DNA from 3 places in the Shewanella sp. SM55 genome. Region 3 is predicted to be linked to each of the others. Evidence: predicted binding sites of a transcription regulator. Region 3 holds the regulator's gene; each other region holds the start of a gene.

What was found. The regulator LexA, encoded in region 3, represses DNA repair genes until DNA is damaged. The targets are predictions, from matches to a motif close to TACTGTATNNNNATACAGTA.
Region 1: L5L91_RS07305 (YebG family protein) is a predicted target of LexA. The motif match lies at 1,834-1,853, and genes of this name have one in related genera.
Region 2: L5L91_RS21915 (LexA family protein) is a predicted target of LexA. The motif match lies at 2,759-2,778, and genes of this name have one in related genera.

The regions. Positions count from the first base shown of each region.
Region 1 is NZ_JAKKRS010000004.1:35,740-40,030, reverse strand. Features, by position in the region: gene L5L91_RS07320 (PqiB family protein) at 1-420, opposite strand, end outside; gene L5L91_RS07315 (paraquat-inducible protein A) at 407-1,024, opposite strand; gene L5L91_RS07310 (paraquat-inducible protein A) at 1,026-1,658, opposite strand; gene L5L91_RS07305 (YebG family protein) at 1,865-2,164, shown strand; gene L5L91_RS07300 (GAF domain-containing protein) at 2,182-2,640, shown strand; gene proQ (RNA chaperone ProQ) at 2,921-3,550, shown strand; gene prc (carboxy terminal-processing peptidase) at 3,579-4,291, shown strand, end outside.
Region 2 is NZ_JAKKRS010000023.1:26,771-31,061, reverse strand. Features, by position in the region: gene L5L91_RS21930 (HNH endonuclease) at 1-516, opposite strand, end outside; gene L5L91_RS21925 (transcriptional regulator) at 685-960, opposite strand; gene L5L91_RS21920 (Y-family DNA polymerase) at 1,086-2,342, opposite strand; gene L5L91_RS21915 (LexA family protein) at 2,342-2,749, opposite strand; gene L5L91_RS21910 (NERD domain-containing protein) at 2,892-3,548, opposite strand; gene L5L91_RS21905 (nuclease-related domain-containing protein) at 3,788-4,291, opposite strand, start outside.
Region 3 is NZ_JAKKRS010000016.1:90,627-94,917, forward strand. Features, by position in the region: gene plsB (glycerol-3-phosphate 1-O-acyltransferase PlsB) at 1-1,930, opposite strand, end outside; gene lexA (transcriptional repressor LexA) at 2,091-2,711, shown strand; gene L5L91_RS18225 (cell division inhibitor SulA) at 2,708-3,220, shown strand; gene coxB (cytochrome c oxidase subunit II) at 3,624-4,291, shown strand, end outside.

The sequences.
Region 1 (4,291 bases), on a different contig from region 3:
AAAAAATGTCGAGGCATTACCTTTCCCTGGTTGGATAGCAATATAGTTACCCGAAAACAGCGCATCTAAGCCTTCAACACCTGTAATACTTGCTTTAGGTGTGACAAGCCAGAAGAGGGTTTCTTTATTCAAGAAAGGCTTCGCGCGGTAGTCCATCATGACCTTGACGTTCACACCTTTGAGATCTTCATCTATGCCAATGTCTTTCACTTTACCGACAGTCAAACCTTGGTATTTGACTAAGGTTTTACCCACATCAATCCCAGTGGCGCTCGGAAAGTGAATTTGAATTTCAACCCCCGATTCTTTAATGCTCTTAATGCCCAGCCAAGCACCTAATGCCAACGCGACAATAGGAAGCAGCCAAATGGGCGAAAAGAGTTTTTTCTTTACAACTTTCGGCGATTCAATTTGTGTCATCTTGAGGTTCCAATCGATCCCAGAGTAAACGAGTGTCTAAAACTTTTGCGGCTAACTGAGTTAACAGAATCACCAAGGCAAATGCGGTAGCCGCAGGCGCGGGTTTCGCGTCGAGTAATTGTCCCATGTTCACTAATGCCACTGTGATTGAGATGACAAATAAATCGAGCATTGACCAGCGGCCAATCCATTCGATGATGTGAAAACCCACCATCAATTTCTTTTTTGAAATCGGAATATCAAAGCTTATCGCACACAGATAAATGGATAAGCCGATGATTTTAATCCATGGTACTAAAATACTGGCGGTAAACACTATGATGGCAATAGGCAGCATATCTGAATGCACTAAATGCAAAATGCCTGAAAAAATGGTGTCGTGCCGCACTTGCCCTTGATTGGTCAGCATAGTGATAGGGTAAATATTCGCTGGCACCAGCAAGATGGCAGCGGTAATCAACAAAGCCCAACTTTTTTGCAGGCTGGAATAGTCCCTGACGTGCAACTCAGTTTCACAGCGCTGACAGTGCGTGAGTTCACTGCTGTTGAGTTGGCGACACACTTTACAGAGACATAGGCCGATATCTTTACCTTGTTGTTTCATATCAGCTATGACCTTCCAATAACGTCCACATATGTTCTAAGTCGTATTCTCTTTGTAGAAACAAGGTCACGAGAAACAGCATAGTGAAGCAAAATGTGCCCATACCAAAATAAATGTCCGAAAAATCAGATAGCTGAAATGATGAAACTAAGAAGCTGATCACATAAATTTCCAGCATAGTGAGTTGCGATAAGACGCCATGAAATTTTAACAACTGCTTCAATGAGTTACGCCAAAAAAGGCTACTCAATCCCCATTTCACAATTAAAATCTGTGTCAATATCGATAACAGTAATAAGCCTGGACCTATCACAGCTGCGGCAAGTACGGCGACACCTACAACCCAATAGCCTTGGTCAAATACTGCAAATGCCCCTTGGAAAACCGTAGTAGTACGAATACTGCCGAAAAAGTGGATCTCGAGTACGGGTAAAAAATTGGCAGGGAAATAAAACACTAATGCCGAAATACATAGGGCTAACATACCATTCACAGAGCAGTATGGCGTGTCATAAAGTGCAGTGCTGCAACGAGGACAGATTGCTCTAACGCCGCTAGGCAAGGCACGTTTGCGGACTGCTAAATCGCAGGAGCGGCATAGGGTTACTGAATTTTCTGCTGCGTTTTCATGCATATAAAAATATATATTAGCCTAATAGGAGTAATAACAGCGAGATCGGTGCAAAGTGTCGTGCTAGTTAGCTGTTAAGCCACGTCTAGCGCTTTATAATCTTGGCAACGAAAGTACGCTAATAATATCAGATTAATCAGAACACTTGCATCACAAGTTCAATCTATGTCACTCTAGTTACTGTATATAAAAACAGTGCGAGGGCAGTCATGGCAGTAATAACACAGTTTGTCGTGGTCAGAGAAGGGGTTGAAAAGATGACATTCACATCTAAGAAGGAGGCTGATGCCTACGATAAGATGCTCGATATCGCCGATAACCTTATCCCCTTCATTCAAAAAGCTGATTTGGGTATAGATGAAAGTGTGGGCGAAAAGCTCGCATTCTATTTTGCTAACAATAAAGATGAGCTGACGAACTTGCTTAAAGGCGCCGTTCAGGTTAATAGTACGCCAACGAATCCGCCTGCAGCGAAAAAAGCGGCTAAAAAGACCGAAGCAGCAGAATAAAATTGTTAGGAAATGTAATGAAATCGAAATTTTATGAGTCACTTAACCGTCAAGCCTTGGCCTTGTTGGAAGGGGAAGACGACCTTGTTGCGGCGATGGCGAATTTTTCAGCCTTGCTCAATGATAATTTAACTGAGCTGAACTGGGTGGGATTCTACGTCATGCGTGGTGAACAACTGGTACTTGGCCCGTTTCAAGGTAAAGTGGCTTGTACACGCATTCCGTTAGGAAAAGGTGTGTGTGGTACAGCAGCATTCACTAATCAAACTCAGCGAGTGGCTGATGTCCATCAATTTGATGGTCATATTGCCTGTGATTCTGCCAGTAATTCTGAAATCGTTGTGCCAGTTCGTGCGCAAGGTAACGTGGTTGCCGTGCTCGATATTGACAGTCCTATCTTCGATCGTTTCGATGAAGAAGACCAAAAGGGGCTGGAATTACTGGTTAAAAGTTTTGAAAACTGCCTATTTGATTAATTTGCGTACAATAACGCATAATTCATAGTCGCAATCGGTGGCGTGCGCCTTATAATATGCGCCTGCACGCATTAAGCTGGTTTGATTGGCATGCAATGAATAAGCTTAGTGTTTTGAGCTGTCAAAATTTGTTAAGGTATATTTTTTAACTTTAGTAAACGCGGCTAGGATGCTAATTTGTACGTTGACTCAATATTGAGTTTAACGAAGATAAACGACATGTAAGAAGCTGATATATATCACCTCGAATCGATGTCCCTTTTTGACTGTGGAAGTAATGATGGAATCAACAGAAAAGTTGACCGACACCAATGCAATTTTGGCGTATTTGTATGAAACATTTCCTTTGTGCTTTATTGCTGAAGGTGAAACTAAGCCATTAAAAATCGGATTGTTTCAAGATTTGGCTGAAAGGTTGGCTGATGATTCTAAAGTCAGTAAAACTCAGCTCAGAGTTGCCTTGAGACGTTACACCAGCAGCTGGCGCTATTTAAAGTGCGTTAAAGCAGGCGCACAACGCGTAAACCTGGATGGCGAACCTTGCGGCGAGTTAGAGCAAGAGCACATTGATCATGCTCAAGCCATGTTGAAAGAGAGTCAGGATAAGGCCAAAGCGAAACGTGCAGCACTTGCACCTAAGCCCGCGGCGAAGAAAGCACCTAAAAAGGTGGCTGTTCCTCAGCGTCCTAAAACTGAGCGTCCTGCTAAGCCTGCACCAAAAGCTGCAGCGCCAGTCGTCAATTATGTTCAAGCACAATTGACTGATTTAACGAAAAAACAACGCGTCAATGTTAAATTAGGTATGACACCCGTAGCCGGTGTGATTACTGACATTAACAAGGAAGATATTCATGTTCAGCTTGATAGTGGCCTAACGATTAAAGTTAGAGCAGAACATATCCTGCTGTAATCATTTATTAAAACGGAGTAACTTGTTGATGCGAAAACTCACTTTGGCTACCTCGATCGCCACTGTTTTTGTCGGATTCTCGGCTTGGGCCGTACCACCCACGATTCAAATCAGCGAGTTACCCACTCTCAAGCAGGAAGCGCAACATAAGGTTGCGAGCAAAAGGGTAACGGACTTATACACTCGTTCGCACTATCATAGATTCAATCTTGATGACGCCTTTTCTGCGCAAATTTTTGATCGTTATCTGCAGCAGTTAGACTATCGCCGCAATGTGTTAACCCAAGCGGATGTCGATAGTTTTAAACCTTATGCTACCCAATTCGATGACATGCTCAGTTCTGGTGAACTTGAGCCTGCCTATAAAATGTTTGATATCGTCCAAAAGCGCCGCTATGAAGGCTTTGTCTATGCTTTATCTCTATTAGATAAAGAGATGGATTTTTCTGCGCCCGGTGATGCCTATGAGTACGACCGCGATGAGGCCGCATGGCCAAAAGATCAAGCCGAGATCAATGAGTTATGGCGTCAACGTGTTAAATACGATGCGCTAAATCTGAAACTCACAGGTAAGAAATGGCCTGAGATTGTTGATATCCTGCAAAAGCGTTATAACAACGCTATTAAACGCTTGATTCAAACTAACAGTGAAGACGTGTTCCAAGGCGTGATGAATGCCTTCTCTCGTAGCATTGAGCCACATACAAGTTACCTTTCACCACGCAATGCTGAACGTTTCCA
Region 2 (4,291 bases), on a different contig from region 3:
TTGTCTAAATTGCCCTTGCCCAACACGAGAAAGTACTAAGCTTTCGCGCTCAGTCTTATCAGTAGTAGTACCGAATATATCATCGACGTCTTTTGCTACGTTGGGTAAAGGCATTTTAGAGTACTTTGCTTTATGGTTACCAACCGCATAGTAATCACCGCCAATAATATCGAGGGACATGTCAGAGACTTCTTCTATATACTCTTTTATCTTGGCGCTGCCTGTATCTGCGTAACCGTCGTTATCTTCATCCCATATTATTGGGAATATTCTTAATGAATAACCTTCATTTTCTACTAGTTTTATATACTCAAGAGCTTCGCCAAATGCATTAACCCTACACCCTTCGTTATTGAACTCCCAGCTCATTGAAAAAATCAACGCTCTGTCTCCGTTTGTATTGACATCCCACGCACCAAAATATACTTCCTTTTCTTCGTGATTCACAAAGGCCCAACCATACCGAGCATTGCGATTAGTTGCGCCGTAGGATTCCATAAATTTTTTGCGTGACATTCTCTACCTTACTTAGTAATTAGTTTTTCTTCGTGTAAATATAAATGTTGATTAGATTAATCGGCGTCAGTTCTTAACTTTTGACCAACATTACTTTTTGTATACCAAAGTTAACAGAAAATCTATGTTCATACTTTGGTCCATAACTTGTTTCGGGGCAACAGTGAGTTACATTGGGAAGTGTTCATTTTCATATGATTCAACTAATGAAATCCATTTTTCAAGCTCGGAACCTTCAGCAGTATTAGGTATTGCATCAAACAATCCTTCAATTTTCTTTAAAGCTGCACGATACTCATCATCAGAACTCAGAGGCGTCTCTTCGCAATAAGTAATAATCTCATACCCGACAGAAGGAGAATCAACCCTTGCCGCTAAGTCATCAGATAGTGGTGCGGTAGCGTCACATTTTGAGAGCAATATATTGATTTTAGTATTCTTCATTATCAATTCCTCTATTCGAATCGTCACAGTTACAGTAGCCACTCTGTAGTATGACTAAAAATTGGGTCTAAGCTATACTGACACGCTTTGAGGCATTAACGTGCTAATCCATCTACTGTCAGATATCAACACTTTATCTCTGGCAGACATTTCCATTTAGTCGTGTATTGCGGTGTGAGCAGGTCGCGGCGCATGGCCCATTTTTGCTCGATACCTTGGGCGGCAATGAATAAGGTGTCTGTGCCATAACGTTGATTGATGCAATCAAGGGTCTTCATTAACGCGGGCTTGGCTTTTGAGACATTGAATAAATCTAACTGGCCATGCTGGGTGCTGACCAAATCAATCAGACCTACACCGATTTTATAATAACGTACGCCGGCACGGAAAAGTTGAGATGCTGCTTGTGTCATACCTTGAGTGAGTTCAATGCTGCAATCGGTGGCACAAGCAAAGTGCACTAAGGTCTTAAAGCCTGTAGGGCGTTCATCGTAGGGAGAATTGCTGGCAAACAACAACATGGTTTTACAGCTTGAACCTTGCTTACGCGCTTTCGCTGCAGCAATCGCCACATGTTTACTTAAGGCTTGCAGTAAATCCTCATAATCGGTAATGCGTTCGCCCACACTACGAGTTGAGAATATTTGCTTCTTATCCGCCCTGGCCTCGTCCCACACTTTGCACGCTTGCCCATTGAGTTCACGCACAGTGCGTTCTATTTCAATACTAAATTGCTTACGCGCTAAACCTGCAGGGATTCTAGCTAAATCATAGGCGGTTTTTACGTTCATCAATTCAAGTTTTTTGCTTATCCTGCGCCCAATGCCCCAGACATCATTCACATTCATTGATTGTAAAATTGAAATCCTGTCTTGTTCATTATCAATCACACACACACCCTGATAGCCAGGTAACTTCTTTGCCGCATGATTGGCTGCTTTAGCCAGTGTGAGTGTTGAGCCTATGCCGACACAAACCGGTAAACGTGTTTCTTTCCAAACAGCTTTTCGAATCAACTGACCTTGGGTTTGTAAACACTTGATGGCGGGGTAACAATTTTTAAAGGAGAGAAAGCTTTCATCAATCGAATAGACATGCTGCTCTGGTGCAAATCGGCCAATGATATTCATCATCTTTGCGGATAAATCGGCATAGAGCTCATAGTTACTTGAACAAACAATGACACCTAATTTCGTGCACAAGTCTTTGACTTGAAAGTATGGTGCAAACTTAGGAACACCCCGTTCTTTCGCTTGCTTGTTTGCCGCTACGATGCAGCCATCATTGTTGCTCAACACAATCATTGGCTTACCACGCCAATCAGGTCTAAATACCTGCTCGGCACTGCAATAGAAACTGTTGGCGTCTACCAAGGCAAACATCAGATGTCCGCTAATAATGGACTTTGGCGATGACAACGAATAGAACGAATAACAACACCTTCAATGGTAAAGTTATCGTAGTCGTGAATAGGCTGAGGTTGGTGCTGTTCATTCGATGAAAGCAGCATGCGATGCGTTTTATCGAGGATTTTACATACAAATTCACCGTTGAAATTGGCAACAATCACATCACCATGACGCGCGGTTTCCTGACGGTCAACAATCAGTAAATCGCCATAAAAAATGCCCACTCCCTGCATTGAGTCACCTTTTGCGACACCAATAAAAGTCGCGCTAGGATGCACAACTAACAGCTCATCAAGGCTCAGACCCAACTGACTATATTCAGCTGCAGGGCTTTCGAAGCCAGTGATACCGGCACTGGCATAGATAGGGATAATACGCATAGTCAACACCACTGTTTTTATATACAGTGATTATAGGCGTTGTTAGGTAACTGGCAAGAATTATTGTGATGTTTCGATGTAACACCACTGGTTCTTTTCTTTATCAAACCCCACGTCAAAATTCACCGCGGTGGAGGCGTTTTTAGTTGAGTTTTTCTATAGATCTACACTTGGGGAATCCAGAGCAACCCCAAAATTGTTTCCCATTATTCTCACCACGCTTAGTTTCACGCAGAACCATTTCTGAACCACAACGCGAACATAGCTTTACTGGTTCTTTTGATGCGACCAGCTCTTTAATATACTTTCGATGCTTAAAGTCTGTAACAACACCTCTTTCAAGTTTAGTATTATTTATAATATCAATGAGTTGAATGTACTCTGCATCCGAAAAAACAGGTTGATCGATCTGCTTGATGTAGTTTAAACAGCCTCGTGCATAGGTGACATTTTCAGGCATATCCGTTTTGAACGTACTGTCACCAATGAATACTATTATTGAGTGCATTTTTGATGGGTCTATGTTTAACAATGATTCCAGCGTTTTAACATGCTTGTAATTCTGATGAAGGGGATTCTGAAACTTAGAAGAGTGACGATAGATTTTCTGAGTCCACTGTTTTTGATTTTTTGAACCAAAAATCCAACCTTTCATGTTCTTAGTTTCGATCACGAAAACACCAAACTTAGATACTACAATATTATCGATTTGGGTCGTACCATCTTCAGTTAGCAAGGTAACGTCTTTTACCAACGTATAATCTAACGTTGGCAACTGTGCCAGTAGTTTGTTTACCAGATATTAACCGAACACACCTTTAAACCACCGACTCTTAAAAAGCGAGATGATGAATAATAAAGGTATTAAATACCAAACTTGAACTAAAGCTTCCGACAGTAATCCGAATATATCCACGGAATTTCCTTATTCAACTAACGCCCGCCACAGGGGGGAGACTAGATACCTCCTGCGGCCCGATTAGCTGCTTTTATTTATGTGTTAGCTGCATAATACAACCTGCCTTCCTTATAAAGGGCTTATGGTTGATATATTAACTCAGCCTTTGCCCAAACAAGCGATTCCTCGATTATCCTCAGAAACTCTTTGCCATTAAATCCCAATGGATACAAAGAATAAGGCTCTGAAGATAAATGAACAGGTTTAACTGATGCCATAGACAATGTAATTTCTTTCTCTTGATTACATAAATAATGAGCATTGTCAGCCAATGCAATCAAAAGCTCTTCAACGCTTACTTTCATAAAACCAGCGAAATAGTCATGATCAAACTCGAGTGAAGTATCAGCAATCAAACCTTTAACTTTTGGTGTTTCAACCGTTAAACCTAAAATTTGTCTAAGTTCTTTATTTATGCCAAGATTATCCTTAAACGCTTCAACTTTTTTCCTTACCTGTATACCAGCTTTACGTAATGTACGATCCCGGTAATGAAATATCTCAGAGTGAGTTGTACGGTAGTATGTTGATTTCACTTCAATGATAAAGACAATATTATCTATGACACAAATTAAATCAATCTC
Region 3 (4,291 bases):
TTGAAACCACTTGCTGGCGCAGAATCTGTTCATTATGGGTTAAACAACTCGCAATTAATGAAGGAACAATAAATAAGTGAATGATATTGTTACGATAGTAAGTCATAGACACAGCCTGACTCGCTTCGATAGACACTATTTCCCCTAAAGGATCGGCACTAACAACAAACTTGTTCAGCTCTAAACCTTGCTGCACTAAATGCTTACCATCACCTTCGGCAACAGATGTATAAGAAGTATAAGGCACTTTTTTGAGTAGGGTCAGATACAAATCAAGCTGACGCTCCAGCAGACTACGTTCTAAGGCGTTTTGATCTGTCGCCAGTAAAACTAAGCTAGTCAAAGTCACCGAACTCGCGGCTGCGGCATCATTGATACGCGTCATCACCCGATTAGCCAGCACGTTTACCGCTGGCGTTAACCAACTTGGTTTCTGCTCGGGATCATCGGCCAACTCAGCACGCCAGTTTGGCGCACGCTCATTTAAGAAATTTTGCAGGGTAATAGGCTCGCCAAAATTCACATAACCTTGGCCAAAATTACCTAATTTGCGAATGGCACCGAACACCTGCCACACAGATTCTTTTTTCTTTTTCTTACCGCTTAACTCTTTATGGTAAGTCGCCACTTCCATCACATGGTCATAGCCTAAATACACAGGCACGAGCGTGACAGGACGTTCAATACCGCGCAGTACGCTGTTCATCGTCATGGCGATCATGCCAGTTTTCGGCGCCAACAGACGGCCAGTACGTGAACGACCACCTTCGGAGAAGTATTCCACCGAATAACCTTTAGCAAACAGCTGGTCTAAATACTCACGAAATACTGCGGTGTACAGCTTGTTGCCATTAAAACTACGGCGGATGAAGAAGGCACCACCGCGACGGAACATAGGTCCCGCGGGCCAGAAATTGAGGTTAATGCCGGCAGCAATGTGCGGCGGAACCATGCCTTGATAATACAAAATATACGATAACAGCAGGTAATCCATGTGGCTGCGATGGCAAGGCACATAAACAATCTCGTGGCCATCGTGGTGTAACTGCCGAACTTGCTCGGCGCCTTTAATGTTGATCCCGCTGTAAAGCTTGTTCCACAGCCAAGTTAAAAAACGCTCGGCAATACGCACTAAACTGTCTGAGTAATCGGCAGCGATTTCATCGAGATACTCAATAGCCGTCTCGCGCGCTTGGGTCTCAGAAATCTTTTTACTGGCGGCTTCTTCTTGAATCGCTTTGCGCAGCGACTCAGATTTGAGTAACGAATGAAACAGTGCTTGGCGGTTTGGCAGCACAGGCCCTGTCATTACCTTACGTTGACGACGGAAATGCACGCGCGCAACCCGTGCTAACTTATGGGCAATCCCCATGTCGGTGCCATGTTCGTCAGCCATGTAACGCAGGGATACGGCATTCGAAAACTGCACGAAGTTATGTCGACCTAAGAACAGAATCATCAAGCACTTGCGCAGCCAAGTCGGGTTTTCCCGCTCAAATACGGCCGCCTTCATAGTGTCGTCTTCTTTCCCTGGCGTTCGGCCCCAATACAGGCTCACGGGTACCAGTTGAATATCTAATTCAGGACGTTCCTTATGCACGGCTAACAAACGCATAAAGCATTCGAGGAAAGGCTCATTACCAGCACGTTCGCCAAACAGTGGCTTACGTCCTTGAAGACAGACAACCCGAGGCGCAGTCACACCATTAGCCACTAGAGGCTCATAAGGGCTTGGTAAGCCTAACTTAGCCGTTATTTCGCTCAAAGCAGCGATGTCACTGAGGGATTCTGTTTTCATCACATAAACAAGGGGTCTGGAAGCATCCAGATTCAGATCGGCAAAGGGATCCTGAGGCACCACAATAGTGTGCACTAAGTGTTTTTGGATCCAACGTAATGATTTCAACCAAAGAGAGTCGTGTTTAGGCATTATTCTTATGCAATTAAGTGCGTTTACTAGCCCGATAGAATACCAGACTATGGGCAATATTCGCTAATTCTCTCCAACATAGCTAAAAAGTGGTTAATACTTGCGCTGCAAATAATACTGTATATACTAACAGTAACTGTATAGAAAAACAGGAAACACCATGAGACCTTTGACGCCACGCCAAGCTGAAATTTTAGAGCTAATTAAACGAAATATTGCCGATACTGGCATGCCACCCACTCGGGCAGAAATCGCAACCCGTTTAGGTTTTAAGAGCGCCAATGCGGCTGAAGAACACCTTAAAGCGTTGGCGAAAAAGGGCTGCATTGAGATCATGCCTGGCACATCTCGGGGCATTCGTCTGCCTGCGGAAATCGAAGATTTGACTGAAACAGGTTTACCGCTCATCGGCCAAGTGGCTGCGGGTGAACCTATCCTCGCCCAGGAACATGTTGAACAGTACTACCAAGTCGACCCAAGCATGTTTCATCCCGCCGCCGATTTTTTACTGCGAGTAAAAGGCGACAGCATGAAAAATATCGGCATTCTCGAAGGTGATTTGCTGGCAGTTCATAAAGTAGAACAAGCTAGAAATGGTCAAGTGGTTGTCGCTAGAGTCGATGACGATGTCACTGTTAAACGTTTCGAAAAAAAAGGTAATGTGGTCTATCTACATGCCGAAAATGAAGATTACTCCCCGATTAAAGTGGATTTAGGCTTCCAAAGTTTAACAATTGAAGGACTCGCCGTCGGTGTGATCCGTAATGGAGATTGGCTATGAATAAACTACTTGGCAATGCCCCCCGCCATCCGGGCCTGTGGCTCGATGAAGTCCGTGATGCCGACTATGACTGGCACCATGCGCCCATCGCCTGTATGCCAACTAAGACTCAAGGTCGCCAAGAATTAATTCATCTGAGTGCACAACTCGCTCAGTTAAGCCAACAGGGCCGTTGGTTAGTGCTCATCAACCCTCCAAGTATTGGCTACAAGCAAATGCTCGCCAACGCAGGTGTGCGTATGGATAGAGTTTTGCTGGTACATGCTAAAGATGAAGTCGAAACCCTGTGGGCGATGGAAAAAGCCCTAACAAGTGGTACGTCCAGTGCAGTCATTACTTGGACTCAATCATTGGATGCACGGGATAATCGACGCCTACAAATCGTGGCTAAAAGTGCCCGAGCTATGGGCATAGTGCTTGAAGACGTAAACAGTCACTTACATGCAGACGTACGTATTGAGCAAGGCAATCTCTTCGGTCAGCAATCTTTTTTTAGCGCTGTACACTAAATATTCATTTAATTTTTTACCTTGAAAGCCGCCTCACCTATGAATGTGAGGCTTTTTTTTGGCAATTTTTCAGATAATTAGATAAATAAGTGATCTTGATCAATATTTAAACAGCAAGTATGGTTGGTTAAGTCGGTGATGATATATCACCTTCCGTGGTCAATGAATCGAGTATTTATCGAACTCGAAGCGCCACTAAAAATAGAGAACAGATTTATTTCAGCAGTATGTGCCAGCGTGGCTAATTACCAGCAGTAACAATACTTGATTAAAAGTAACAGCCGCCAACGCACGTTGAAGTCAAAAAAGCTTTTTTGGGAACTGAAGAGTTTGCATAGAGTTGAGACTTACTGTGTTGCTCTTCTTTGTAGTTGCTATTCGCAATTGGCAGAGGAGAAGTCTTGTGAAGCAATTGTTGTATTGTTTACTCGTGGTGCTTTTCGCACCACCGTTGACCGCCGCGGACATGCGGTTCAACATGACCCCTGGCGTGACCGAGATCAGTGGCAAGGTTTATCACTTGCACATGACCATCTTGTATATCTGCTGCGCAATAGGCCTAGTGGTCTTTGGCGTCATGATTTACGCCATGATCAACCACAGAAAATCCAAAGGCGCTGTCGCGTCCCACTTTCACGAAAGCACTAAAGTTGAAATCGCTTGGACGATTCTGCCATTTATCATTTTGATCTTAATGGCGATTCCAGCGACAAAAACTTTAATCGCAATGGAAGATCCCAGCAACGCCGATCTCACCGTAAAAGTCACGGGGTCCCAATGGAAATGGCATTACAGCTATTTCGATCAAGATATTGATTTTTATAGCATACTGACAACACCCAGAGCACAAATAGAAGGCACCGAAACCAAGGGTGAAAACTATCTATTGGAAGTCGATAAACCGCTCGTTCTACCGATAAACCGCAAAATCCGCTTTCTGATGACTTCAGAGGATGTCATCCATTCTTGGTGGGTACCCGCCTTTGCAATTAAGAAAGATGCCAACCCTGGATTTATCAATGAGGCTTGGACTCGCATCGACAAACCCGGCATTTACCGTGGTCAATGCGC